4 regions of the Oerskovia sp. USHLN155 genome follow, and region 4 is predicted to be linked to each of the others. Evidence: riboswitches for the same ligand, from Rfam matches in the RefSeq annotation. Region 4 holds a riboswitch; each other region holds the start of a gene.
The links. Region 4 has a riboswitch for S-adenosylmethionine ahead of WFH32_RS07055 (NADPH-dependent FMN reductase). Riboswitches for the same ligand answer to the same signal wherever they lie in the genome.
Positions count from the first base shown of each region.

Region 1 (7,007 bases), on a different contig from region 4:
GGGCAGCCCGGGCGAGAAGCCGCCCTTCACCGCGTTCTGGGCGCACGACCTCGACCAGGAGAAGCAGGCGCTCGTCGACTTCGTCGACTACCTCGCCAAGCGCCGCGCCCAGTACCCGGGGCTGCACGTCTACCACTACGCGTCGTACGAGAAGACGCACCTGCTCTCGATCGCGGCCCGGCACGGCGTGTACGAGCAGGAGGTCGACGACCTCCTGCGCGAGGGCGTCCTCGTGGACCTCTACTCGACCGTGCGCCACTCGCTCAAGGTCTCGGCGCCGTCGTACTCCATCAAGAAGCTCGAACCCCTCTACATGGGCGACCAGCTCCGTGGCGGGGACGTCACGGACGCGGCGGCGTCCGTCGTGGCGTACGCGACGTACTGCGCGGCGCGCGACGCGGGCCGCGCCGAGGAGGCCGAGCGCCTGCTGCACGGCATCGCCGACTACAACGAGTACGACTGCCTCTCGACCCTGCGCCTGCACGAGTTCCTCCTGGGGCTCGCGGGGCGTGCCGCTCCCGCGACCTCCGCCCCGGGCCCGCTTGCGACACCCCTCGGCAACGGCTGGGAGGACGACCTGCCGCCCGCGCTCGAGCTCTCCGACGCGGAGGTCGCGCGGCGCGCCAAGCGTGCCGAGGCCGAGCAGGTCGAGCTCGACGTCCGGGCGCTGGCGGGGGGCGTGGACGGTCGCTCGGGGGACGGGCGGACCGACGACGAGGAGGCCGTCGCGCTCCTGGGCGCGGGCGTCGGCTACTACTGGCGCGAGGCCAAGCCGTTCTGGCAGGAGTTCTTCGCGCGCCTCAAGGAGCCGGTCGACCAGTGGCAGACGCCGCGCGCGTACTTCCTGGTGGAGCGCGCCGAGGTGATCGAGGACTGGGCGAGGGCCACGCCGCGCAGCAACCCGTCGCGGCGCCTGCGCCTGTACGGCGAGCTGCCGGACGGCTCGGAGCTCAAGGCCGGGTACGACGGCGCCACCGCGCTCTTCGAAGGACCGGCACCCGACGGGATCGAGCCCGCCCGCGGTGCGGTCCGCTGGTCGACGGGCAGCGTGCGCGTCCACGGCGTCGAGCGGGGCCGTCTCGGGAACGGGCGCGAGGTCGACGTCCTCGACGTGCGCCTGCCCGTGCCCAAGGGCGTCTCGCCGCACGAGGCGCTGCCCATGGCGCTCGCGGTCGGACAGGTGCTGCCGACGCCGCAGCAGGAGGCGTCGATCCGGGCGCTGGCGACGGCCGTGCAGGCGCAGAACCCCGCCGGCGTCGCTGCGCCCCTCGACCTCCCGGACCACCCCGCGCTCGACCTGCTCCGCCGTCGCCCGCCGCGCACGGTGTCCGGCGCTCCGCTGCCCGTCCTGGGCGACGGCCCCGAGCGGTACATCGACGCCGTGACCGACGCCGTACGGGACCTCGACGGCTCCTACCTCGGTGTCCAGGGGCCGCCCGGCACGGGCAAGACCCACCTCGCGTCGAAGGTCGTCGGCCGGCTCGTGGCCGAGGGGTGGCGCGTGGGCGTCGTCGCGCAGTCGCACGACGTCGTGGAGAACGTCCTCGCGGGGGTCATCACCAAGGGTGGCGTGCCCGCGGACCGCGTGGGCAAGAAGGCCTCGGGTCCCAAGGGCCGCGACGTGTCGAAGGTGGGGCGGGACGGGGGACCCCTGCCCGACGACGTCGCGGCGGCCTCCCTGCCCGAGGGCTCGCGGCTCGTGCCCTGGCGCCTCGTCGACTCCCCGCAGACCGCGGCCTTCGTCGCCGAGGGGCCCTGCGTCGTCGGCGGGACCGCGTGGGACTTCGCGCACGCCGAACGGTTCGGCGACGGCGAGCTCGACCTGCTCGTGATCGACGAGGCCGGGCAGTTCTCGCTCGCCAACACCATCGCGGTCTCCCGGGCCGCGCAGCGGCTCCTGCTGCTCGGCGACCCGCAGCAGCTCCCGCAGGTCTCGCAGGGGCAGCACCCCGAGCCCGTCGACCAGTCGGCGCTCGGGTGGCTGACCCGTGCGGGCGGCGGCCACGACGTGCTGCCGCCCGAGTTCGGCTACTTCCTGGCCCGCTCGTGGCGCATGCACCCCGCGCTGTGCGACGCCGTGTCCGAGCTCGCGTACGAGGGCCTGCTGCACGCCGAGGCCGCTGCGGGCGAGCGGCTCCTCGTGGGCGTCGAGCCCGGTGTGCACGTCGTCGAGGTCGAGCACGCGGGCAACGCGGTGTCCTCGGTCGAGGAGGCCCAGGAGGTGGTGCGGCAGGTCAAGGCGCTGCTCGGGACGACGTGGTACCCGGGAGGGCCCGGTGGGTCGGACGGCGCCGCACGTGCCTCACGCGCCCTCACGGAGGACGACTTCGTCGTCGTGGCCCCCTACAACGCGCAGGTGTGGACCGTGCGCCACGCGCTCCAGGCCGCGGGGCTGGGCGACGTGCGGGTGGGCACGGTCGACAAGTTCCAGGGCAAGGAGGCGCCCGTCGCGATCGTCTCGATGACGGCCTCGGCCCGCGAGGACGTGCCGCGCGGCATGGAGTTCCTGCTCTCGCGCAACCGGGTCAACGTCGCGGTCTCGCGCGGCCAGTGGTGCGCCGTCGTGGTCCGTTCGCCCCGGCTCACGGACTACCTCCCGAACCATCCCGAGGAGCTCGCCGAGCTGGGCGCGTTCATCGGGCTGTGTCGGTCGGGCGTGGCCCCGCTCCGCTGAGTGCGGAGTACTCGTCGTCGTTCGGGGCTCTCGGCGACGAGTGCTCCGCACTCAGGCGTTGGACTCAGAAGTCGCCGAAGCCGCCGAAGTCGCCGCCACCGAAGTCCCCGAAGCCGCCGAAGTCGCCGCCCGCCTCGGTGACGTCCCCGCCACCAGTGTCTCCGGCCCCCGTGTCGCCGGCTCCCGGGTCCGTCTCGCCGCCCGTCTCGGTCGCGCCGGGGTCGCCCTCGCCCGAGGTCCCGCCGTCGCCGGCGAAGTCCGCGGTCGGGTCACCGAACATCGGGCCGAACAACATGTTGGCGACCGCGGAGCCGATCACGACGCCCGCGATGGTGCCGAGCATGCTCGAGCCGATCATCGAGCCCATGCCCGGACCGCCCGGACCGCCCTGCCGGCCGCCGAACGACCGTTCGAGCGTGCCGGGGTTGCGCATCTCGGCGCGGGTCGCCATGCGGGCGAGCGACTGCGGGTCGTCGGAGGTCGCGCGCTCGGCGGGCGGCAGGTTCTCACCGAGCTCGGCCAGCACGCGGCGCCGCTGCTCCGGCGTCAGCCGCTCGAACGCCTCGGCGTGCGCCTGCTCGACGGCCTCGGGGGGAGCCGTGCGCAGCAGGTAGCGGTAGCGGTCGATCGCGACGTCGTCCTCGCTGCGTGCGGGGCCCGTCGGGGCCGGGGGCGGGGTGCCGTAGGCAGGGGCGCCGGGGCGGTCTGCCGAGCCGTAGGGTGAGCGCTCGTCCTGCGGGGTGCGGCCGAGGAGGCGGTCGAGGAATCCCATGAGCGTGTCCTTTGGTCGAACCGTCGAGGGCGGACGCCCTCACTGGTCCAACGCGGCGCCCGGCTCACCCGTTCCGCCGAGTGCATGATGCGGCCGAGAGACGCCCGGCGGGTCGCGGCCGGAACGCACTCAGCGGGGAGAGCGCACCGGTTCCGGCGTCGGGCCCACCCCGCCGAGCAGCCGCACGTTGAGGCCCTGGCCCTCGACCTCGAGCGCGTGGTACTGCTCGTGCACCCGCACGGTGGCACCGGGGCCGACGTCGAGCAGCGTGTGATGCCACACCCGGCACGCCCCCTCGCCCGACGCGTACTCGACGACGACCTCGGCTCCGCCGTCGTGCGCCCGCACCGCGAGCACGACGCCCTCGCGCCAACCCCAGGGCCGGTTGCGGAGCATGCGCTCGTGGACGGGGTGCAGGAGGTGCCCGGTGTCGAACCGTTCGCACACAGCGGGCGGGGGACAGGCGACGACCGTCGCCCGGCGTTCCATGACGCGCTCGGCCATGGTGCTCCTTCTCTCCGTGCCCGACGGCGGAGCTCGCCCCCGTGCGCACAACCACCCGGGACCGTCCCCGGGTGAGGGGCACGAGGAGGCGCCCTACGACGTCGGGCCTCGCTCTTCCCCCACGGTCGTGGGGGCGGGTCTTCCTCCGGGAGCACCGTGCGCGTCGCGCGGTTGCCGGACCAGCACGCCGGAGGGCGGTTCGCTGGTCCTCTGGACCGTTCTCAGTTCTACCACGGCGTCACCGCCCGAGCACCAGGGTGCCTGGTCCTGGACGCACGAGTGCCCCCGACCGAGACGGTCGGGGGCACTCGTTCAATGATCAGCTACGCCCGGAGGCGAGTGAGATCAGAGCGGGCGGATGTTCTCCGCCTGCGGGCCCTTGGGGCCCTGCGTCACGTCGAACTCGACGCGCTGGTTCTCCTCGAGCGAGCGGAAGCCCTGCGTCTGGATGGCGGAGTAGTGCGCGAACACGTCGGCGCTGCCGTCCTCAGGTGCGATGAAGCCGTAGCCCTTTTCGCCGTTGAACCACTTCACGGTTCCCAATGCCATGGGGATCTCCTTCTAGAGTTTCAAACAGCTCCATGATCTGGAGCCGAACATCACGGTGTTCGTCGTCAACTCTTGGGTAACAAGGTTCGCGGTGGCATGGGGCCGTTGCGCAAGGACAAGCGAGGCACTGCAATCTCACCGGCTACGGTACAGGGGTTACTCCGACTGTGCTAGCCCTGATGCTAACGATTGAAGTACGCGTGTCCGCCAACCAGGCCAGGGCCGAGCAAATCGGGCACCGTCACGAGCGTGTAGCCCGCGGCCCGCAGGCCGTCCACGATGCCCGGGACGGCGTCCACGGTGGAGCCGTGGATGTCGTGCATCAGGAGGATCGCCCCAGGTCGGACGCCTGCGAGAGCCCGCTCGGTCGTCATGGCGGTGTCCTTGTTCTTCCAGTCCTCGGTGTCGACGTCCCACAGGATCGCCGGCTCGTTCCGCTGGGAGAGGACACTCGTCACAGTGTCGCTCGTCGCGCCGTACGGAGGGCGAACGAGCGTCGGTCGGACGCCCGACGCGGCCTCGACCGCGTCCGCCGTCGAGGTCAGCTCGTCCGTGATCTGGTCGGTGCCGAGCTTCGAGAGGTCGGGGTGGGACCAGGTGTGGTTGCCCACCGCGTGCCCCTCGGCGACCTCGCGACGGACCAGGTCGGGATGCGACTTCACGGAACGGCCGACGAGGAAGAACGTCGCCCTCACCTGCTTCTCGGCGAGCGTGTCGAGCAGTCGGGACGTGTGCTTGCCCGGGCCGTCGTCGAAGGTCAGGGCCACGCACCGCAGCACCGAGCAGTCGGGGGCGCCGGACGGGTCGGGCGCGACGGGCGGGGTCACGGGCGGCGGCTCGACGGGGGGCGGTGCGATGCCCATGAACGGGGCGCCGCTCGCCGCGACGTCCGCGATCTGCTTCCCGACGGCGGACAGGGCCGTCCGGGTCGCGTCGGGCTCGATGCGCACGGCCAGCTCTCCGTCGGAGCGGGCAGAGACCAGGCCGGGCGCGAAGACCAGGGTCGCGGCGCCGTCGGGCCCGAGACGCACGTCCCGGAACGTGTCCTCCGACGAGGGCACCGGCTCGTCGAACCCCAGACCGGCCGAGGCGAGCGCCGCGTCGACCCACTGCGCGGCCTGCGTGCGTCCGTCGGCCGTGAAGAGGTCCGACGACCACGTCGTGGTCGCGCGAGGGAGGTCGGTGTAGAACGTCTGGGAGCCGACCTCGCCGTTCGCCCCGCCCGTGAAGGCGTACGTCGTGGCACGCACCCCCAGCACGTCGCCCTGCGCGAGCACCAGGTCCCACCCGACGTTGAGCTCGTTGCCCACCCCGTCCGGGTCGATCGCGGCGTCGTACGCCTTCTCGGTCGCGTCGACGAACCGGCCGAAGGCGTGCGAGAGGGAGCGCTCCCCAGGGATCGAGACCGTCGAGATCGAGCGCGCGTCACCGGCGTCCGCGGTCGACTCCTGGTGGATCTCGAGGTTCTCGACCGAGGCCGGGTCCAGGACCGCCGGCGGGTCGACCCGCTCGGCGGGGACCGGGGTCTGCGTGGGTGACGGGGCGCCCGTGGGGGAAGCCTCCCCGGACGGGTCCGCAGCGGCGCGCGTCAGGTAGAACGTGACCCCTGCGGCGACGACCAGGAGCGGCACGAGCACGGCGAGGACCCAGACGGCACGGTTCCGCGGGCGCGCGGGAGCGGAGCCGCCCGGCGTCTGGTCGTGGGTCGGAGGAAGGGACTGGGGCACCAGACCACCGTGCCACCCGCACCCGGTGCGCGTCGCGACCGGCACGGCGGATGAGAGCAGCGCCACAGTCGTCTTCAGCACCCTCGTGCACGGTCGTCGCAAGGGCTCCACAGCCTTCACCTCTCGGCCACCGAGGGACTTCCCCCCGCGTGCCCGTCCGCCGTCGCAGGGACGGGTGGTGCCCACCGTGCGCGCCGGGGTAGAACTGGACGATGGTCTCTCCCGCGCAGGTTCCCGACGTCGTCCTCAACAACGGCGTCACCGTCCCGCAGGTCGGGCTCGGCGTCTTCAAGGTGCCCGACGACGCGACCCAGCAGAACGTCGAGCAGGCGCTCGAGTCCGGCTACCGGCACATCGACACCGCGGCCGGCTACTACAACGAGGCCGGCGTGGGTGCCGCGCTGCGCGCGAGCGGCCTGCGCCGCGACGAGATCTTCGTGACGACCAAGCTCCGCAACGGCGACCAGGGGTACGAGTCGGCCCTGCAGGCGTTCGAGGACTCGCGGGAGGAGCTCGACGTCGAGGTCGTGGACCTCTACCTCGTCCACTGGCCCGTCCCCAGCAAGGACCTCTACGTCGAGACCTGGCGGGCGTTCGAGAAGCTCTACGCCGACGGCGCGGCGCGGGCGATCGGCGTCTCCAACTTCCTGCCCGAGCACCTCGCGCGCCTGCTCGCCGAGACCGACGTGGTGCCGGCCGTCAACCAGATCGAGGTCCACCCGACCTACCAGCAGCGCGCGACCCAGGCCGCGACCCGGGCCGCCGGGATCGCGGTCGAGGC
Region 1 is NZ_JBBCXG010000009.1:158,769-165,775, reverse strand. Features, by position in the region: gene WFH32_RS14520 (TM0106 family RecB-like putative nuclease) at 1-2,674, shown strand, start outside; gene WFH32_RS14515 (hypothetical protein) at 2,739-3,446, opposite strand; gene WFH32_RS14510 (hypothetical protein) at 3,576-3,950, opposite strand; SAM riboswitch class IV at 4,056-4,167, opposite strand; gene WFH32_RS14505 (cold-shock protein) at 4,296-4,499, opposite strand; gene WFH32_RS14500 (polysaccharide deacetylase family protein) at 4,682-6,226, opposite strand; gene WFH32_RS14495 (aldo/keto reductase) at 6,439-7,007, shown strand, end outside.
Region 1: linked by a shared signal. The riboswitch ahead of WFH32_RS14510 (hypothetical protein) and the one ahead of WFH32_RS07055 (NADPH-dependent FMN reductase) in region 4 are both predicted to bind S-adenosylmethionine.

Region 2 (7,007 bases), on a different contig from region 4:
TGGGCCGTGGTGCTCTTGCCGGACCCCGACTCGCCCACCAGCGCGACGACCTCGCCCGCACGGACCTGGAGCGAGACCCCGTCGACGGCGGGCGCGTCACCTCCCGCCGTCGTGCGGTAGCCGACGCGCAGGTCCTGGACGTCCAGCAGGACGTCGTCGTGCACGGGGACGCTCATCGGTCCTCTCCGTCCTTCTCGAGCGATCGGGAGATGCGGTTGGCCGACAGCACGACCGCGACGATCACGAGCCCCGGCAGCGTCGTGAGCCACCACGCGGACGCGAGGTAGTCGCGGCCGCCGGACACCAGCGCGCCCCACTCCGGGGTCGGCGGCGCGGCCCCGTAGCCCAGGAAGCTCAGGGCCGAGATCGCGAGGACGGACGACCCCAGCTCGAGCGCGGTCAGCGCGACCACCGGGCCCGCCGAGTTGGGCAGGATGTGACGGCGCAGCACCGTGTACCAGCGCACGCCCGACGCACGGGCGGCCTCGACGTACGTCGTCGACGACGTCCGCAGCGCCTCCGCACGCATCACGCGCGCGAACGCCGCGATCGTCGTGATGCCGACCGCGATCGCCACCTTGACCGTGCCGAACCCCAGCACCGTGATGATCGCGAGCGAGAGCAGCAGGCTCGGCACCGCGAGCAGCACGTCGACGACACGCCCCACGACGTCGTCGACCCACCCCCGCAGGAAGCCTGCGAGCAGGCCCAGCAACGAGCCGACCGACAGTCCCAGTGCGACCGCGATCACGGTCGCGCTCAGCGACAGCCACGAGCCGTGCACGACCCGGGCGTACACGTCGCGACCCAGGTGGTCCGTGCCGAACAGGTGCTCCGCGCTCGGCGCCTGCAGGCGGTCCGTCGGGACCCCCGTGATCGGGTCCTGGGCCGCGAAGACGCCCGGCGCGAGCGCCCACGCGACCACGAGCAGCAGGAACAGCACCGCGAGCAGCAGGCCGGGGCGGCGCAGCACCGCGAGCCCCGACCGGCCGAGCGTGCGCGCCGACGAGCGCACTCCCCTGGTACGCCGGTGCGCGGCCTCGAGCGGGGCCGGGCCGGCGAGGGCCGCATGCGCGTGCGGCGCATCGGGCCCGGCCGGCGCGTCCGGCCCGTCCGGCGCGGACACGTCCGGGGGCAGCGTCTCCGGGACGGTGTAGGTGTCGAGTCGTGCGGTCATGATGTCCTCCTCCGTGCCCTCACGCCGCGGCGGAGGGCTGGCGGGTGGTGATCCGGGGGTCGAGCACGGGGTAGAGCAGGTCCACCAGCAGGGTCACGACGACGAAGACCACGGCCGAGAAGACCACGATCGCCTGGACCACGGGCACGTCCTGCTGGTTGACCGCGGTCACCGTCAGCCGACCGACGCCGGCCCGGGAGAAGACCGTCTCGGTCACGACCGCACCGGCCAGGAGCCCCCCGACCGTCACCCCGAGCACCGTGAGCGCCGGGATGGAGGCGTTGCGCAGGGCGTGACCGAAGTGCACGCGGGCCCGCCCCGCCCCCTTGGCCCGGGCGGTCTCGACGTAGGGCTCGGCCAGGGTCTGGCGCAGGCTGCGCGAGAGAACCTGCGCGAACGCGGCGCTCGCGGGGATCGCGAGCGTGAACGCCGGCAGGACGAGGCTTTCGAAGCCCTCGTTCCCCATGGCGGGGAACAGCCTCAGCTCGAACGAGAACCACTGGAGCAGGAGCAGCCCCACCCAGAACGTCGGCAACGAGATGCCCAGGGCAGGCAGCGACGTGAGCGTGTGCCGGAGCCAGCGGGCACGCGGGTAGGTGCTCGCGAGCGCGAGCGCCGCTCCCCCGGCGAGCGCGAGACCCAGCGCGAGGGCCGTGAGCTGCAGCGTGGGGGGCAGGGCCTCGGCCAGGAGCTTCGTGGCGGGCGCCCCCGAGGAGAAGGAGCGCCCGAAGTCCAGGTGCAGCGCGCCCCAGAGACCGTGCGCGTACTGGACCAGGACAGGGCGGTCGAGCCCCTGCTCGGCACGCAGGCGCGCGACGAGCTCGGGGTCCGAGAGATCGCCGTCGGCTCCGGCGGCCTTGATCGAGGCCGCGTCGCTCGGCAGGACGTAGAGCAGGAAGAAGGAGATCGTGAAGGCCGCCCAGAGGACGAAGCCTCCCTGCCCCAGGCGGCGGGCGATGTACCGGCCCATGGTCGGCTCCTCTCGGGTGGTGACGTGCAGGTCGTGACGCGCGGTTGGACGGATCGGTCGCGGGAGCGCCGGCTCGGCGGGACACGCGACGCGTCCCGCCGAGCCGCTACCTCAGTCCTGCTGGACCCAGGCGCCGTAGAAGTCGAGGCGGGTCGACGCCTCGAAGCCCAGGCCGTGGACCGTGTCGGCCGCCGCGATCGTCGTCGAGAGCTCGTAGACCGGGATCGCGTGGCCCTCCTGCACCAGGAGACGCGCAGCCTGGGTCACGAGCTCCTGCCGCTCGGCCGGGTCGGTCGACGCGGCCGAGCGATCGAGCAGCACGTCGACTTCCTCGGGTGCCCGCTTGTTGATGTTGCGCGCGTTGGCCGAGAAGATCGTGCGCAGCACGTCGGGGTCCGAGCGCGTCAGGTTGTAGTAGTCGAAGTCGAAGTCTCCGGACTTCTTGAGCTCGGTGGACTCGGCGACCGTGACCTGCTTGAGCTGGAGGTCCACACCGATCTTCGCGAGCTGCTGCTGGACGAGCTCGAGCGGCTCGGCCACCTGCCAGAACGTGACGGTGGTGGACAGCCGCTGTCCGTCCTTGACCCGCACGCCGTCGGCACCCTTGACCCAGCCGGCGTCGTCGAGGAGCTCTTCCGCACCGTCCGGGTCGTACGCCAGGTCGTCCGAGACGTCGGCCCACAGCGGGGTCGAGTGCGACAGCACGCTCGTCGCGGGCTCGTCCTGCGGGGTCAGCAGGGTCGCAGCGATCTCCTCGCGGTCGATGCCCTTGCTGATCGCCTGCCGCACTGCGGGGTCGGCGGCGAGCGGTCGCGACTCGTTGGGGAAGAGGTTGAAGACGACGCCCGGGTTCGCCCGGTACGCGAGCCAGAAGCCGTTGCCGTCGAACTGCGGCAGGTCGACCGTGCTGATGGCCGCGGTCGCGTCGATCTGGCCCGAGAGCAGGCTGCCGGTCCGCACGCTGGCCTCGGGCACGAACTTCACGGTCACGGTGTCGAGGTACGCCTCACCCGTGTGGTCGTCGGCCCCGGAGGCCCAGTCGTAGCCGGCGACCTTCTCGAGCACGACCTCCTGGTCGAACGTGTACGACTTCACCGCGAACGGCCCGGAGCCCACGAACTTCCCGGCGCACCGGTCCTCGACGCTGAGCGCGGCGGACGCGGGCGAGAGCAGACCGAGCGAGAAGGTCGAGGACGCCTGGAGGAACTGAGCGCTGGGGGCTGAGAAGTCGACCCGCACGGTGCGGGGGTCCACGACCGTGGTCCCCTCGTACCCGACGAGGTAGGCCGAGCCGAGCGAGGCCGCTGCCCCGAGCTCGACGATCTTGTCGAAGTTCGTCTTGACGGCGGCCGCGTCGATCGGCGTGCCGTCGGCGAACGTCGGCCCCTCCCGGAGCGTGAACGTGAAGCTCGTCGCGTCCGCGTCGACCTCCCAGCTCTCGGCGAGCCACGGCAGGATCTCCCCCGTGTCCGGGTCCTGCGCGGTGAGCGAGGCCACGGTCTGACGGGCCGAGGCGATCGCGTCGTTGTTCCCGACCTGCTGCGGGTCGATGCAGTGCGAGTCGACCGTGACCGCGAAGGTGAGGTTGCCGCCCGGGACGGGCTCCGCCGTCGGACCGGGGGACGTGCCGTCCGCCGTGCTGCCGCCACCGGTGCCGCACGCCCCGAGCAGGAGCGCCGTCGCGGCGAGGGAGGCCGCGGCGAGCGCGCGGCGGGACGGGGCCGTACGGCCGCCGGGGCCCGAGGGCCAGGTCGAGAGGGACATGCGAGAGGTGCTCCTTCGGTCGTGCGCGCCGTCGGACCGGCAGTGCCGGGGCGCTGAGGGGTCGCCGACGGACCGTGGGTGCGTCGGATCGACGCCGGGCTCACGGCGAGCGGCGGTGGGGAGCCGTCGAGGGGACGGCGGAGGGGGGACGCGGGGTGTCGGCCGTGCGTCAGGTGCAGCGGGGGTTCAGCAACGTGTCAGCGACAACAGGGCGCGAGGGGTCTGGCTCCGCCGAGGCGGCACACCGCCCTGCGGTCGTGCTCCTGTTCCGTCCCGAGTGCGCGCATCGCCCGTTCCTCCGTGTGCTTACCGCGCCCGACGGGTCGCGGTCAGGTACCACCCGGAGCACCCCGTCACGTCGAAGGGTTGCTGGCCAGCGAGCCGGGTCTTGGCGCTGGCGCTCTTCACCTGCCGCACAGGAAAGCCTCCCGGGGGCGAGGAGTCAAGGGGTGAGAGCGCCGTCCCACGCATTGAGACGCCGGGAGCGCGAGACGGGGCCCGTCGACCCGGGTCGGGGTCGGCGGGCCCCGTCAGGGGGCGCGCGAGGGGCGCGTCGGCCGCGACGAGCCGCGCTCAGGACGCCTTGCGCTTGCGCCCCACGAGCACGAGGTCGTCGCGGTGCACGATCTCCCGGTCGTACCCCTCGCCCAGCCTGTCGCGCAGCTCGTGCGTCGAACGCCCGAGCAGGTCCGGGATGTCGCTCGAGTCGAACGCGACGAGGCCGCGCGCGATCACGCGCCCGTCGGGCGCGACGAGCTCGACGGGGTCGCCGGCGTCGAAGTCGCCCGTGACGCCGACCACGCCCGCGGGCAGCAGCGACGCGCGTCCGCCCAGGACCGCGGTGACCGCTCCCTCGTCGAGCTCGAGGCGCCCGCGCGTGCGGGCGGCGTGCGCAAGCCACAGGCGCCGGCGCGTCGTGCGCTTGCCGGTCACCGCGAACCACGTCCCGACCTCGCGCCCCGCGAGGGCGCCCTCGGCGTGCGCGGCCTTGGTCAGGACGACCGGGATGCCCGAGCCCGTCGCGATGCGCACCGACTCGAGCTTGGTGAGCATGCCGCCCGTCCCGATCGAGCTGCCGCGGCCGGTGACCTCGATGCCCTCGAGGTCGAGCGCGGACCGGACCTCGCGGATCCGCTGGGTGCCGGGGCGCGAGGGCGGCCCGTCGTACAGGCCGTCGACGTCGGTCAGCAGGACCATCGCGTCGGCGCGGACCAGGTGCGAGACCAGGGCAGCGAGGCGGTCGTTGTCACCGAAGCGGATCTCGTCCGTCGCGACCGCGTCGTTCTCGTTGACGACCGGCACGATCCCCAGGTCCAGCAGACGCTCGAGCGAGCGCTGCGCGTTGCGGTAGTGCCCGCGGCGGATGGTGTCCTCGGCCGTGAGGAGCACCTGGCCCACGCGGATGCCGTACTCGGCGAACGCCTGGGCGTAGCGGGCGACGAGGAGGCCCTGGCCCACCGAGGCCGCGGCCTGGGCCGTCGCGAGGTCGCGAGGTCGTGCGCTCAGGCCGAGCGGTCCGATCCCCGCGGCGATCGCCCCCGACGTCACGAGCACGACCTGCCCGCCCGCTGCGTGGCGGGCCGCGATCACGTCGACGAGCGCGTGGAGGGCAGGGACGCTGAGGTGCCCGTCCGGTCCGGTGAGGGAGGAGGAGCCGATCTTGACGACGACCCGGTGGGCCGTGGCGACCTGGGAGCGTGCGGAGAGCGCATTCACGGGCTCATCATCCCGCGCCGGGCGCCCGGACGGGGCGCCGTTTCAGCGTGTGACACCTCACGGTGGGAGGGCGTGGGCACCTGCTCCCCCGCCGGCCCGACGACGCCGCTCCCCTCCGGGCGCTCGTCTCGCCCGCCCGCAGGGTCGGCACCACCCGGGGACGCCGCAGGGCGGGCACGACCCGAGGGCCGTACCCGCCCTGTGGGCGGACGTGCGATGTCGACGACCCGTCGACCCGTACGGGGTCAGTCCTGGTCGGGGTCCGTCCAGTGACCGGACTCGCGCTCGGTCCACAGCTCGGCACGGGCCTCGGCCTTGGCGTCCATGCGCTCGGTGTACTCGCGACGCTTGTCCGAGCGCGTGGGGCGGGAGGTGTCCTCGAGCCGCAGGTCGGAGCCGCGCGGGCCGCCGAGGAGCTCGGAGCCCGTGATGAGCGTGGGCTCCCAGTCGAACACGACAGCGTTCTTGTCCGAACCGATGCGTACCTCGTCGCCCGCGACGGCACCGGCCTTGAAGAGCTTCTCCTCGACGCCGAGGCGTGCGAGACGGTCCGCGAGGTAGCCCACGGCCTCGTCGTTCGAGAAGTCGGTCTGGCGGACCCAGCGCTCGGGCTTGGAGCCGCGGACCTCGTAGTAGAAGCCGGTCTCGGCGCCACCCTTGCGGGTCACGGTGAAGCCCGCGTCGTCGACAGCCTTGGGGCGCAGGATCGTGCGCGCCGGCGCGGGAGCCGGGGCGTCACGGCGAGCCTGGTCGACGAGCTCGGCGAGCGCGAACGTCAGGGGGCGCAGGCCCTCGTGGCTCGCGGTCGAGATCTCGAAGACGCGCAGGCCGCGGGCCTCGAGGTCGGGGCGCACGAGCTCGGCGAGCTCGCGGGCCTCGGGCACGTCGATCTTGTTGAGCACCACGAGGCGCGGGCGCTCGTTGAGCGGGAGCCGGGCCCCTTCGATGTCGAGGTCGCCCGCGTAGGCGTCGAGCTCGGCCTCGAGCGCCTCGAGGTCGGAGATCGGGTCACGACCGGGCTCGAGCGTCGCGCAGTCGAGCACGTGCACGATCACGGCGGTGCGCTCGATGTGGCGCAGGAACTCGAGGCCGAGCCCCTTGCCCTGGCTCGCGCCGGGGATGAGGCCGGGGACGTCGGCGACCGTGTAGCGCGAGTCGCCCGCCTGGACCACGCCCAGGTTGGGGACGAGGGTCGTGAACGGGTAGTCGGCGATCTTGGGCCGGGCCGCGGAGATCGCGGCGACGAGCGAGGACTTGCCGGCGCTCGGGAAACCGACGAGCGCGACGTCGGCGATCGACTTGACCTCGAGGACGAAGTCGGCCTCCTCGCCGGGCTCGCCGAGCAGCGCGAAGCCGGGCGCCTTGCGGCGCTGGGAGGCG
Region 2 is NZ_JBBCXG010000002.1:282,712-289,718, forward strand. Features, by position in the region: gene WFH32_RS04200 (dipeptide ABC transporter ATP-binding protein) at 1-176, opposite strand, end outside; gene WFH32_RS04205 (ABC transporter permease) at 173-1,177, opposite strand; gene WFH32_RS04210 (ABC transporter permease) at 1,197-2,147, opposite strand; gene WFH32_RS04215 (ABC transporter substrate-binding protein) at 2,259-3,911, opposite strand; SAM riboswitch class IV at 4,209-4,320, opposite strand; gene proB (glutamate 5-kinase) at 4,485-5,627, opposite strand; gene obgE (GTPase ObgE) at 5,873-7,007, opposite strand, start outside.
Region 2: linked by a shared signal. The riboswitch ahead of WFH32_RS04215 (ABC transporter substrate-binding protein) and the one ahead of WFH32_RS07055 (NADPH-dependent FMN reductase) in region 4 are both predicted to bind S-adenosylmethionine.

Region 3 (7,007 bases), on a different contig from region 4:
GAAGTCCCTCCCGCGGCACGCGGGAACAACGCGTGACCCCACGACCAGTACGGAGCGAAGAGCATGAGCAGCCAGACGACGCAGAGCAACGAGGCCACCGAGCGAGCCGGGGCCGTCGCCCGCTTCCTCGTGGCGATGGTCCTGTTCGTGGGCGGGATGGTCGCCTTCGGGTGGGCCTTCACGGTCGAGTCGAACCACGCGCTGATCTTCTCCGCCGGTCTCGTCATGGTCACCCTCGGCTGCTTCGTCCCGATGGCGGGCCGCGACCGCTGACGCGGAACGGCCGCACGGCCGCCGCACGACGAGAGGGGCCCCGCACCGATGGTGCGGGGCCCCTCTCGTCGTCGCGGACGACCTGTGTCCCTCTCAGGCGATGCGAGGGAGCTGCGCGAGCGCTGCCACGACCTCGATCGCGTCGGCCTTGCCCAGCAGGACCTTCTGCGCCATGAAGGCCTTCGTGGCCGTGCTCTCCTCGGGCAGGCTCGACCCCGCGAAGACCTCCATGAGGGCGCGTGCGTCGGCCTCGGGCAGCCGGAAGCTCACGACCTGCGTGAGGTTGCGCAGGATCGCGGTGCGCTCGGCCTCCGAGAACCCGAAGCGCAGCGTGAGGGAGCCCTGCTCGATCCGCGTGTACGCGTACGTGACGTCCGCGAACGGGCGCGCCGGACCGTCCCCGATGCGCAGCGTCCGGGCCGCGAGGTCGACCGTGACGGGCTTCGCCTCGCGCACCCAGTAGACGAGGAACGGGAGGATGATCGCGAGCACCGCGACGAGCGCGATGACGAGGAACAGCACGAAGCTCTCCTCGTCGCCGAACCGCAGGAAGGCGACGACCGTGAGCAGCGCCGCGGCCAGGAACGGGGAGACGACGGCGGTCAGGCGCATCTTCTTGCGCCCGTCCACCCAGAGCGGCAGGTCGGTCGTGGTCGGAGCGGGTGCTGCGGCGTGCATGGTTCCCCCATCGGGACGGGTGCCTCGCCCCATGGTGGAGCGATGACGTGCGCGCCGATGCTACTGGTGGAGGACCGTGGGGCGGAACGGGGAGAACTGCCCAGAGGGCGGTGGGCCTGAGCCCACCGCCCCCGGGGCGTCGCGACGATCAGCCGAGCTGGGCGCGCACCGCGTTCGTCGCCGAGACGAGGTTCTCGAGCGAGGCCACGGTCTCCTCGTAGCGGCGCGTCTTGAGGCCGCAGTCGGGGTTGACCCACACGAGGCGCGAGTCGATCGACTTCACGGCGAGCTCGAGCAGGTCGGTGACCTCCTCGGTCGACGGGACGCGCGGCGAGTGGATGTCGTACACGCCCGGGCCGATGCCGCGCGCGTAGCCGGCCTCGGCGAGCTCGGGCACGATCTCCATGCGCGAGCGCGCAGCCTCGACCGACGTCACGTCGGCGTCGAGACCGTCGATCGCGCCGATGACCTCACCGAACTCCGAGTAGCACAGGTGCGTGTGGATCTGCGTCTCGGCCACGACGCCCGCGGTCGCGAGGCGGAACGAGCTCACCGACCAGTCGAGGTACGCGGCCTGGTCGGCCTTGCGCAGCGGCAGGAGCTCGCGCAGCGCGGGCTCGTCGACCTGGATGATGCCGATGCCGGCGGCCTCGAGGTCCGCGATCTCGTCACGCAGCGCCAGGCCCACCTGGTTCGCCGTGTCGCCGAGCGGCTGGTCGTCGCGCACGAACGACCACGCGAGGATCGTGACCGGACCGGTCAGCATGCCCTTGACCGGCTTCTCGGTGAGCGAGGCCGTGAACGTCGACCAGTCGACCGTGATGGGCGCCGGACGCGTGACGTCGCCCCACAGGATCGGCGGGCGCACGCAGCGCGACCCGTACGACTGGACCCAGCCGTTCGCCGTGACCGCGAACCCGTCGAGGTTCTCCGCGAAGTACTGCACCATGTCGTTGCGCTCGGGCTCGCCGTGCACCAGGACGTCCAGGCCGATCTGCTCCTGGAGCTCGACGACGCGGCGGATCTCGTCCTGCATCGCGGTCGTGTAGTCCGTGTCGGACAGCTCACCCTTGACGTTGAGCGCGCGCGCCCGGCGGATCTCCGGGGTCTGCGGGAACGACCCGATGGTCGTGGTCGGCAGCAGCGGGAGGTTCAGCTTGGCCTGCTGGGCGGCCGCGCGCTCGGCGTAGTCGCCGCGCGAGAAGTCGCCCTCGGTGAGGGCCGCCGCACGCTCGCGCACCGCAGGCACGACGACGCCGCTCGCCACCGCGCGCGAGGCCACCGCCGCGCGGGACGCCTCGATCTGGTCGGCGACCGCGTCACGACCCTCGGTCAGCGCCCGGGCGAGGATCGCGACCTCGCCGACCTTCTGGTCCGCGAACGCGAGCCAGTCACGGAGGCGGGCGTCGATCGAGCCGTTCGTCCAGTCTTCGTCCTCGACGTCGTGCGGGACGTGCAGGAGCGAGGTCGACGTGCCGACCGTGACGGCGCCGGCGCCCAGGCCGGACAGCCCCTCGACCAGGGCGAGCTTCGCCGCGAGGTCGGCACGCCAGACGTTGTGGCCGTCGATCACGCCCGCGACGACGGTCTTGTCCGCCAGGCCCGGGACGGGGACCGCGGGGACAACGCCCTTGACGAGGTCGAGCGAGATCGCCTCGACGTCGGTCGCGGCCAGGAGCGCGAGGCCGTCGTGCTCACCCTGGAGCCCGCCGAACGGCGCGCCCACGAGGATCGCGGGGCGCTCGGAGCCCACCGCGAGCTCGGTCGCGAGCACGCGGTACGCCTCGGTGACCGCGGCGTGGACCTCGGCGGCCGGGACGTCGATCGAGTCGGACACGAGCGCGGGCTCGTCGAGCTGCACCCACGGTGCACCCGCCGCGGCCAGGGCGCGCAGCAGCTCGACGTACACGGGCAGGACGTCCGCGAGACGCGAGAGCGGGCTGAAGCCGGGCGCGCTGTCGTCGGCGGCCTTGGACAGCGCGAGGAAAGTCACGGGCCCGACGACGACGGGCCGGGTCACGACGCCCGCGTCCTTGGCCTCGACGAACTGGCGCACGACGCGGTCGTCCGCGAAGCGGAACGGCGTGGACTCGCTGATCTCGGGGACCAGGTAGTGGTAGTTCGTGTCGAACCACTTGGTCATCTCGAGCGGGGCGTCCTCACCGGCGCCGCGCGCGACGGTGAAGTAGCCCGCGAGGTCCAGCGCACCCTTCGCGTCGGTGAGCGACGCGAAGCGGGACGGGACCGCCCCGAGGAGAGCGACGACGTCGAGCACCTGGTCGTAGTAGGAGAACGAGCCGGGCACGGCGCCCGACGAGGCGTCGAGGCCCAGGTCGACGAGGCGCTTCGCTACGGCGACGCGCAGCGCCGAGGCCGTGGCCTCGAGCTCGTCGGCGGTGGTCCTGCCGGCCCAGAAGGACTCGACGGCCTTCTTGAGCTCGCGGCGCGGGCCGATGCGGGGGTAGCCGAGGACGGAACCGGAGGGGAACGTGGGTGCACTCATGATGATTACCTCTGAACTGGTCAGACCGATGCGCTGCCCAGGGCAGGCTCGGAGGAGGGAAGGGGAGTGCCGGAGACCCACGGCCCGCTGGCCAGGTCGGGGGTGCGGGACGAGACGCCGCTGGCGTCCCCCGCTGCCCCACCGCCGAGGTCGACTCCCTCGAGCAGGTCTAGAGCGGCTTGGTGCTTGTTGAAGGTGTAGATGTGGAGGCCGGGCGCGCCGGCCGCGAGGACCTGGCGGGCGAGCTCGACCGAGTGCCGGATGCCCAGCGCGTGGCGCGCGGCCGGGTCCGGTTCCGCCTCGAGGTCCTCGACGACGCCGCGCGGCGCGGGGACCCCCGTGAGCTCCTCGACGCGCGCGAGGCGGGCCGGGTCCGTCATGGGCAGGAGGCCCGCGAGGATCGGGATGGTCACCCCGGCGGCACGCGCCTCGGCGACGAAGTCGATGTAGGACGACGCCTCGTAGAAGAGCTGCGTGATCGCGAAGTCCGCACCGGCCTGCTGCTTCTGCCACAGGCGGCGCACCTCCTGGGTGCGGCTCGTCCCGGCGGCGAGGTTCCCGTCGGGGAACGTCGCGACCGCGATGGTCAGCGGGCGGGCCGCGCCGCGCAGCGCGACGCTCGGGCTCGCGGCGCAGCGCGCGGCCTCGACCTCACGCAGCAGCGCCACGAGCTCGGTGCTCGACCGCACGCCGTCCTCGGCGGGGCGCCAGTCCGGCTGGTCGCGCGGCGGGTCGCCCCGCAGGGCGAGGAAGCTGCGCACACCCGCGTCGAGGAAGTCCGTGATGACGTCCTCGACGTCCTCGCGCGAGGCACCCACGCAGGTCAGGTGCGCGATGGGCAGCACAGGCGTGCCGTGCAGCAGCTGGCTGATGACGCGGCGCGAGGTCTCGCGGTCCGTACCGGCCGCGCCGTAGGTGACCGACACGAAGTCGGGCGAGGTCGCGACGAGCCGGCGCGCGGTCTCCCAGAACTTGGGCGCGGCGTCGGGGCGGCGCGGGGGCATGAGCTCGAACGACACCGTGGGTCGCGGTGCCTCGTGCCCGAAGTGCCCCAGGTCGACGATGCTCATCGCGCGACCGCCACGAGAGGCGTGCTGGTGATGGCCACGGGGGCCGTGCGGGCGGCGCGTGGGACCCCGGTGCGGTGCGGGGTTGCGCAGGAAGATGCCTCGGTCATGAATCGCTCCATCGAACCTGGCTGTAGCACCCGTACCCGCGGGAGGCTTCCGTTGGGGGGTTGCTGCGGTGTCAACGAGCCAGGACTCTCGACCGCTCTGGATGGTGTTGCCGATCGTAGGGGGAATCCATGATCTGAGCCAATATCTGCTCGAAGCGTGAGACGCAGGGGTCCGGGGTGGTCGTTCAGGTCGGTCCGCGTTCCGTCCACGCTGTCGCAGGGTCGCTCCGTCGGTCCCCGCGTTCGCCCTTCCAACGTACGCCTGTTCACGCGTGGGCGGACTGGCGGTCGACCTCGTTCGATCTCCGCGCAGGTTTGCCGGCGCCGGGTGACTCACGCTGTCGAGTGCGGCTCAATGAATGATCGGCGACACAGGCTCAGACATCGTTGGCGCGTACGCGGATGAGTCAGCCATGAGCTGTACCGCGAAACTGGTCATGGCGTCAGTCTCCTCGATGATCTTCGTAAAGCACGCCTCGGTCACCGAGTTCAGCAGGTCGAGAGGTGACCGATAGGAGCCATCTGTGTGCCTAGGCAAACATGGGTGTGGTGTCTGCCACCAGTCGAGCAGGGCTGCCGTGACGTGCACGGATTGGGCGCCGACGCACTTGTCGCTAAGGAACTTGTTCACCTCTGCGAGCGCGTCAATGATCTTCCCGTCACGGAACTGGAATGCGGGATAGTACTTCGCCCCGCCGATCTCGACCTCGAGCACCACCCCAAAATGGCGATAGGTCTTCAGCAGCTGTCGCTGGGCCTTCTTCCTCGCGCGTCCCTCCTGCTCCGATGTCGGTGGCGTCCCGGTCGCCTCGAGTTCAGCGCCAACGAGCGCTGCGCGTGTGTTGGCGGCGGTGAGGCTCTCGGTCTGATCGAGCAAGTTCGCCGCCAGCATGGGCGCAGAGTCGATCCTGAAGCCGCGGTCCCAGACCGGATTTGATCTCCAATCGGTGGGGAAGCCCAGTTGACCCATCGAGAACCGAAGTCTTAGCGACCGAGACTCGATGAAGTCGACGAGATCGACTACATCGGTCCGACCTGGCGCGATGCTCAAGAGCAGATGGCGCATGATCAGGACCACGCCGTAGAGCTTGTTGTTGACTCCTGTGTCGGCGAGGCAAGCGAGGTGGGTGACGCCGACCTCCTTCCGTGCCTGCCCCGGAGCGTCGATCAGAACGTCAAACGTGCGATTCCACAGTCGACCGTAGTGTGCGCAGATATTCCGCACGTTCCGAAGGTTGTTGAGCCAGTTTGCAAGTGCCCCACGGTCCCCGTGACCGTCAGCGGTGTGGATCTGAAACCGTGCTGCGAGAATCTCTTGGTCGACCTGTGGCATTAAGGTATAGAGGTTGCTGAGTACCCCGAACGACATCACCTCGGTTGCGACCCAGATCGGGAGATGTGGCCCGTACTTCTCGCGGAAGTGCACGACGAACACGTCCCGGGCGCGTCGCTCGTGGCGCTCGTACTCCTCGAGCCATTCGCGATAGGCCGCAGTCGGTTCGGGAACCACACCGGGTTCGGGTTCGTGCACCGCTCCCAGAGTCTCCGGACACCTATGCGCGAACGTGCCGGCTCTGCCGAGCCTGTGGCCGATGAAGAACCGAAACGAGGTCTCGATCGAGCTGAGTATGTCGTTCAGGCGCGTACGGAGCTCGTGGTCAAAGTCGTAGAGGGCAACTACGTGCGAGAGGCTGGTCCCGTCGACGAACGAGTCGAGTCGGATCTCGCGCCCATCATCGTCGAACCGCGGTTCGGGAGGCGTCGGTCGTGCCCGATACAGATGCCAGTAGCCCGAGAGACGGTAGTACCCATAGCGCTCCAGGACGCCGGATGCGAAGGACGCTGTGCCGCAGTCCATCCCGCGCTCGCGTAGACGACGAGCCTGCTCCGGCACCGTCAGGAACGGCTTTGCGTAAGTGCTGTCCAGGCTCGTCACGTGCGCAATCTACTGGAGCAGGCACTGGAGTGGTAGAACGAAAAAGAACAGGCCCGCGTCTCATCTAGAGAAGCGAGCCTGTCGTGTTGCCCCCAGGTTACGGGCGAAGGGGAGGAGCGTCAAGGGTGGGCGACGGCCATGGTCCCGGTGATCCTGGCGTTGAGAGGAACCAGGGCTGACGGCTTGGCGACGAGAGCCGGGCTCATCCGTCTGCGGGATTCCGGGCAGCAGCGACAGCATACGTGAGCAGGGCCCCACCCGCGGACGGGTGGGGCCCTGCTCGCCGCAGACGGAGCGGCGTCGGCGGCGCTGTCGGCCCGCCGGACCGACGAGCGACTACCGCGCGAAGACCGGCGCCAGGGCGTCCCAGGCCGTCGCACGGACGTACACCGGGATGACGTCGCGCGGGACGTCGCGCGTCACGAGCACCCCGGTCCCGC
Region 3 is NZ_JBBCXG010000016.1:27,051-34,057, forward strand. Features, by position in the region: gene WFH32_RS18730 (hypothetical protein) at 64-273, shown strand; gene WFH32_RS18735 (hypothetical protein) at 367-951, opposite strand; gene metE (5-methyltetrahydropteroyltriglutamate--homocysteine S-methyltransferase) at 1,100-3,454, opposite strand; gene WFH32_RS18745 (methylenetetrahydrofolate reductase) at 3,475-4,524, opposite strand; SAM riboswitch class I at 4,637-4,739, opposite strand; gene WFH32_RS18750 (Abi family protein) at 4,984-6,567, opposite strand; gene WFH32_RS18755 (glycoside hydrolase family 31 protein) at 6,904-7,007, opposite strand, start outside.
Region 3: linked by a shared signal. The riboswitch ahead of WFH32_RS18745 (methylenetetrahydrofolate reductase) and the one ahead of WFH32_RS07055 (NADPH-dependent FMN reductase) in region 4 are both predicted to bind S-adenosylmethionine.

Region 4 (7,007 bases):
GATCGACCACTACCGCGAGCAGTACGCGGCCGCAGGGCACGACCCGGCGTACGGTTTCGTCGGGTCGGGGTCCGGCGGGCTGTTCCTCGCCGACACCACCGAGCAGGCGATCGAGGAGTTCCGGCCCATCTACGAGGGCGCGGTCGCGCGCGCGGACCTGCGCAAGCACGACCCGTCCGCGGTCGGCAAGGTCACGAGCTTCCGGACCATCGAGGAGGCCGTCGAGCGCGGCCCCGCCCTCGTGGGTTCTCCCGAGCGCGTGGCCGAGAAGATCCTCGACTACCACCAGAGCTACGGGCACGACCTCCAGTCGGTCTCGATCAACCACCTCCTGGAGCCCGCCCGGCAGGACGACGTGCTGCGCCGGTTCGCGGAGGAGGTCGTGCCGCTGGTCAGGGCCGAGGTCAAGACCGACCTCTGGGGGCCCGCCGACGCCCGCCGGGCCAAGGGGTTCACGGCGCGGTAGGCCCGACGGGCGAGCCTGCGAGGGGCCGGCCGGGCAGGGCCGCCACCCTGGCGGAGCGTTCCCGCTCGGCCTAGGCTGGAAGTGTCCGGCAGGCCCTCGCGTGCGCCGGGCACGGGCACGGAAGAAGGCTCCGACGATGTGGCTCCTCGTGATCTCCGGCGCGGTGGGCGCGGCCCTGGTCGCCGCCATCGCCTGGTTCATGGTGCGCGTCGACCGGCCCTCCGCGGATGCCCTGCCACCGCTCGGACCGCACCGGACCACCCTGCGGGAGCGGCGCCGTCGGGCACCCGATCCTCTCGTGGCGCTCGCGCTCCAGATCCGCCTCGGGCGGCTCGCCGACGAGCTGCGCGCGGTCGAGGCCGACCCGGACGTCTACGCCCGCGCCCACCACTACCTCGCGGCGCAGGGTGCGTACGACGCGCTGCTGCGCGAGGCGTGCCGGCTCAGCGGGCTCGACGTCGAGGCCGCCCCGCTGCGTGCGGGCCTGCGCAGCGACGAGGACGAGCGGCTGCGCGAGGAGCTCGAGCTCAGCGCGCGCGGGTGGAGCTGGTGACCCGGCAGCACGGGTGAGGGGCCCGACGGCGGCGCGCTCCGCCGTCGGGCCCCGGTCCGTGCGGCTCAGAGAGCCGAGTGGTCCCCGATCCGGTGGTACGACCGGTCGTGGTAGACCAGCGGTGTCGCGTCCGCCCGGGTCCCCGACGCGAGCGCGCGCAGCGAGACCAGGTAGCTGTCGCCCACCGGCGTGCGCTGGATGATGCGGCCGCGCACCCACGACAGCGCGCCGTCGATCACGGGTTCCCCGGACTCGAGGGGAGACCAGCCGCCAGCCGCGAAGCGGTCGATCCCGCTCGTCGCGAAGCGCGCCGACACGTCGTCCTGGTCGGCGCTGAGGAAGTTGACCGTGACCGTGCGGGCCGCCGAGATCGCGGGCCACGACGACGACGTCGACGCGAGCGAGAACGCGAGCAGTGGCGGCGCGGCCGAGACCGAGATGACCGACGTCGCCGTGAAGCCCACGGGGCGGCCCTCGTGCTCGAGCGCGACGACCGCGACACCCGCGGGGTGCTGCCGGAACACGGCCTTGTAGGCGTCGGCGCTGAGCTGCGGCTCGTCCTGCTCGTGGAGCAGGGCCTCGAGCCCGGCGAGTCCGGCGACGTCGGAGCGGGTCGTGGGTTCGGCGGTCATCGGGTCACCTCGGCGAGCTCGGGGGCGGTCCGGTGGGTGGTCTCCTGCCCGACGGCGGCGCTCGCCGCCCGCAGCAAGGGCCCTCCCGCGTGGTCGAGCCAGGCGTCGACGGTGCTCGTGAGATCGGCCTCGCCCAGCCGGGAGTCCAGGAGGGTGAGCGTGCGCGCGGGGACCGTCGCGCCGAGCTCGACGAGGAGCGGGCGCAGGTGCACCTCGCCCGCGAGAGCGTGCGCGGGGTTGCCCGACACCACGACCGGGACGGCCACGACCCCGGCCAGGCCGTCGGGGCCGTAGAGGTCGAGGAACGCCTTGAGCAGCCCGGTGTACGAGCCCTTGTAGACGGGCGTCGCGACGACCAGGACCGCGGCGCTCGCGGCGATGTCCCGCGCGGTGTCGGCGCGCGGGTGCTCGGGGGCGAGGATCTCGGTGGCGATCTCGGCGAGGTCGATCGTGGCCGGGGTCGGGTCGGCCGGGGCGAGGCCCAGGTGGTCGGCGACGCGGGCCGCGACCGTCCGGGCGGCGGTCAAGGTCCGTGAACCGGGCCGCGGGTTGCCGACCAGGGTTACCACGGCCGGTCGTGGGTCGTCGGTCTGCGTCGGGCGGGGTGCTGCGGGGTGCTGGGTCATCGCTTCCTCACTGTCGTCGTGCTGCACGCTTGCCGCGTCGTGCCGGCGCGGCCAGGTCATCTCCCGGAGCACCCCGTCGTGAAGGGGTTGCTGACCAGCGAGCCGGGGCTTCGCGCTGGTGCTCGTGACCTCTGGGTAGGGGTATAGACCTGGAGGGGCGAATCTGCACCGATCAGGTCGAGAATTCTCAGAGGGTGGACGGAGGTTTCCGGAGGTGGGACCTCGAACTGTTGCCCCGAGCAAGGGCGGCGTCCCAGGTCATGAGCCTGGCGTCTCCCAGAGTGGGACGGGAGTACGGCGATGTTTACGAGTACGTAACCTGGTGCGGTTCAAAGCCCGCCCTGCCGAGGAGCACTCCATGGATAGTCGTCTGCAGTCCGTCTTCGACGAGGTCCTCGCCCGCAACCCTGGTGAGGTCGAGTTCCACCAGGCGGTTCGCGAGGTCTTCGACTCGCTCGGGCCGGTGCTCCAGAAGAACCCCCAGTACGTCGACGCCGCCGTGCTCGAGCGCATCTGCGAGCCCGAGCGCCAGATCATCTTCCGCGTGCCGTGGGTCGACGACCAGAACCACGTCCAGATCAACCGCGGCTTCCGCGTCGAGTTCAACTCGGCCCTCGGCCCGTTCAAGGGCGGCCTCCGCTTCCACCCCTCGGTGTACCTCGGGATCGTCAAGTTCCTCGGGTTCGAGCAGATCTTCAAGAACTCGCTCACCGGCATGCCCATCGGCGGCGGCAAGGGCGGCTCGGACTTCGACCCGCGCGGCAAGTCCGACGGCGAGGTCATGCGCTTCTGCCAGTCGTTCATGACCGAGCTCTACCGCCACATCGGCGAGTACACGGACGTCCCCGCGGGCGACATCGGCGTGGGCGGCCGCGAGATCGGCTACCTGTTCGGTCAGTACAAGCGCATCACGAACCGCTACGAGTCCGGCGTCCTCACGGGCAAGGGCATCAGCTGGGGCGGATCCCTCGTGCGTACCGAGGCCACGGGCTTCGGCACGGTGTTCTTCGCCGACCACATGCTGCGCACCAAGGGCCAGACCTTCGACGGCCAGCGCGTCGTCGTCTCCGGCTCGGGGAACGTCGCGACCTACGCGATCCAGAAGGCTCAGCAGCTCGGCGCGAACGTCGTGTCCTTCTCCGACTCGTCGGGCTACGTGGTCGACGAGGCCGGCGTGGACGTCGACCTGCTCCGCCAGATCAAGGAGGTCGAGCGCGGGCGCGTGGCCGACTACGTCGAGCGTCGCCCCGGGGCACGCCTCGTGACGGGCGGCAGCATCTGGGACGTCCCCGCGACGGTCGCGCTGCCGTGCGCCACCCAGAACGAGCTGAGCGAGCAGGACGCGAAGCAGCTCGTCGCGAACGGCGTCGTCGCGGTCGCGGAGGGCGCCAACATGCCCACGACCCCGGGCGCGGTCTCGCTCCTGCAGGACGCCGGCGTGCTCTTCGCCCCCGGCAAGGCGGCGAACGCGGGCGGCGTCGCGACCTCGGCCCTCGAGATGCAGCAGAACGCCTCACGGGACGCATGGACGTTCGAGTACACCGAGGAGCGCCTCGCGCACATCATGGAGGGCATCCACTCGCGCTGCGAGGAGACCGCCGACGAGTACGGCGCACCGGGCAACTACGTCCTGGGCGCGAACATCGCGGGCTTCACCAAGGTCGCCGACGCGATGATCTCGCTGGGCGTCATCTGACGGACCATGGGTCCCTGGGTCCCTGGGTCCCTGGGTCCCTGGGTCCCTGGGTCCCTGGGTCCCTGGGCGGCCCGGCCGACCGACGGGAGCGGTGCGCCCCGTGCGCCTCGCGGTGCGCGGAGGGCGCCGCTCCCGTCGTCGTTCCGGGAGGTCGGGGCTTCTCGGCGCTTCTCGGGCGCACGGGGCACGGGCGCACGGGGCGCGCGTGACGGCGTCGGGTCTACGCTGACCGCTGACACGGGTGCGCTGCGGCGTGCCGACCCCGACCCAAGGAGCATCCCCACATGGCACGCGAGGTCGCCCTCGAGATCGCAGTCCAGGACACCGACGGCGTGCGGATCGCCGCACAGGTCGGGGCGCGCCGCGTCGAGCTGTGCGCGGCGCTCGGGGCGACGGGTGGGCTGACGCCGAGCGTCGGGCTCGTCGAGGCCGCGGTCGCCGCTGCGGCCGAGGTGGCGGGGGACGGGGTGCCCGTCGAGGTGCACCCTCTGGTCCGGCCGCGCCCGGGCGGGTTCGTGTTCAGCGCGGCAGAGCTCGACGTGCAGGTGCGCGACGTCCGCGCGGCGGTGGCGGCAGGGGCTTCCGGGGTCGTGATCGGTGCCCTCACGGCCGACGGGCTGGTCGACGCGGACGCGGTGCGTGCTCTCGTCGCGGCCGCGAGCGGGCGCGACGTGACGTTCCACCGGGCGATCGACGTGGTCGAGGACGTCACGTCGGCGCTCGACCTCCTCGCGGACCTGGGTGTCACGCGTGTCCTCACCTCGGGCGGCGCCCCGAGCAGCATCGACGGGGTCGACCGGCTGCGGGAGATGGCGCGTCACTCCGCGGGGCGCGTCCAGCTCCAGGCGGGCGGGGGAGTGCGCCCGCAGGACGTGGGGGCGCTCGTGGCGGCCGGGGTGGACGCGGTCCACCTCTCGGCCAAGCGCACGCTGTCCGACGACGGCGGCCCCGGTGGCGGGGGCGGGTCCGGCTACGACGTCACGGACCTGGACGTCGCGCGCGCGGCGCGGGACGCGGTCGACGAGGCTCTCGCGAGCCTCTAGGAGGCACGTGTCGGAGCGTTCCCACGGAGGCCGCGCGCTCAGGAGCGCGCCCTCCGTGGGGCGTTCGTTGTGCACTGCGCATCGATTGCTGCTCGTGGATGCCGGCCCGAACCCGCAGGATCTAGCGGTTTCTGGGCTCTCGGGAGTCGGCGAGATTTCATTTAGGTAACTTTCCTGTTGTATTGGTCGGAAGCCCGTCCGGGATTCGTTAGTGTTCCTGCCACGAGCTCGCACGGTGGCGAGCGGCCGATCAGCGTGACGACGCGTTGACGACTCGAGAGGACCAATGATGATTCGAAGCGTGGCGCGCAAGCGCCTGCTCACGACGGTTGCCCTGGTGACCGGTGTGACGATGTTCGCGGCCGGCTGCTCCAGCTCCGGTGGCGAGAAGTCCGAGGGGGGCGGCGGCGACGCGGGTCGTGTCCTGAACGTGTGGGCCGGCACGCAGACCCCCGTGGTCGCGAACTTCAACCCCTACTCCCCGAACCCGCTGCACGCGGCGAACGGCGCGATCTACGAGCCGCTCTTCTACTACAACAAGGCGCAGGCTGGCGCCCCGGAGCCTCGCCTCGGCGAGTCCTTCGAGTGGTCCGAGGACGGTCTCTCCCTCACGGTGAAGATCCGCGAGGGCGTCAAGTGGACGGACGGCGAGGACTTCACGGTCGACGACGTCGTCTACTCGCAGACGAACGAGGCGACCAAGCGCGACTTCATCACCTCGGTCGAGGCCGTCGACGCCACGACCGTGAAGTGGACGTTCAACTCGCCCCAGTTCACGTCCGAGGTCCAGCTCCTCGGCACCGCCCTGGTCGTCCCCGAGCACATCTTCTCCAAGATGGGCGACATCGTCTCCGACCTCAACACCGAAGCGGTCGGTACCGGCCCCTACAAGGTCGACGCCGTGACCGACGCGGCCTACACGGTCGTCGCGAACGAGGACTACTGGGCAGGCGCGCCCAAGGTCAAGAAGGTCCGCTACCTCGGGATCGACGCCAACCAGAGCGCCGAGGACCTGCTCACCACGGGCAAGGTCGACTGGGCCGGCATGTTCGTCCCTGACCCCGAGCGCATCACCGGTGACGGCCGCCTGACGATGCTCAACACCCCGCAGGACCCGACCACGCTCTACACCTGCTCGACCGTCTCGCTCGGTTGCACGGGCGCCCAGACGGACGCCGCGGTGCGCCAGGCGCTCAACCTCGCGATCGACCGTGGCGAGATCAACGAGAAGGCCTTCGCGGGCCAGGCCGCTGTGGTCTCCCCGACCTTCGCGCTGCTCGGCCGCGACGACCGCTGGATCTCCCCTGACGTCGAGAAGGAGAGCCCGCAGAGCGCCGACCCGGCCGCTGCCGCCGCGATCCTCGAGGGTGCCGGCTACACCAAGGGCGCCGACGGCATCTATGAGAAGGCCGGCAAGAAGGTCGAGATGACCCTCGTCACGGTCGACGGCTGGACCGACTACAACTCCGTCGGCGACCTCGTCGCTGAGCAGGCCGCGAAGGCCGGCATCAAGGTCACGCACAACAAGGTCACGCAGCAGGAGATGTCGGACGCGCGCGTCGCCGGCACCTACGAGCTCATGGTCGGTGGCATCACCGGTCCGTCTCTCGACGACCCGTTCTCGATCTACCGTCAGTGGATGTCGACCGAGTACACGGGCCCCGTGGGTGAGGTGCTCGAGTCGGGTCGCTTCAACTACGTCCGCTACTCGAACCCGGTCGTCGACGCGGCCGTCTCGGCGGCAGCCGCGACGAACGACGAGGACCTCAAGAAGGAGCAGTACGCGGTCATCCAGAAGGAGATCACGCGTGACCTCCCGTACATCCCGGTCGTCGTGAACGCCACCCAGACCTTCGTCGACACGAAGGACTTCACGGGCTGGCCGACGGACGAGGACCTGTACGCGTTCCCGCCGTCGTGGAGCACGGTCTCGCTCGGCGTCGTGCTCTCGAAGCTCGAGCCGAAGAACTGATGTCGTACCGCCGAAGAGG
Region 4 is NZ_JBBCXG010000004.1:155,630-162,636, reverse strand. Features, by position in the region: gene WFH32_RS07070 (LLM class flavin-dependent oxidoreductase) at 1-466, shown strand, start outside; gene WFH32_RS07065 (hypothetical protein) at 603-1,019, shown strand; gene WFH32_RS07060 (flavin reductase family protein) at 1,085-1,651, opposite strand; gene WFH32_RS07055 (NADPH-dependent FMN reductase) at 1,648-2,277, opposite strand; SAM riboswitch class IV at 2,298-2,407, opposite strand; gene gdhA (NADP-specific glutamate dehydrogenase) at 2,636-3,973, shown strand; gene WFH32_RS07045 (copper homeostasis protein CutC) at 4,258-5,016, shown strand; gene WFH32_RS07040 (ABC transporter substrate-binding protein) at 5,303-6,988, shown strand.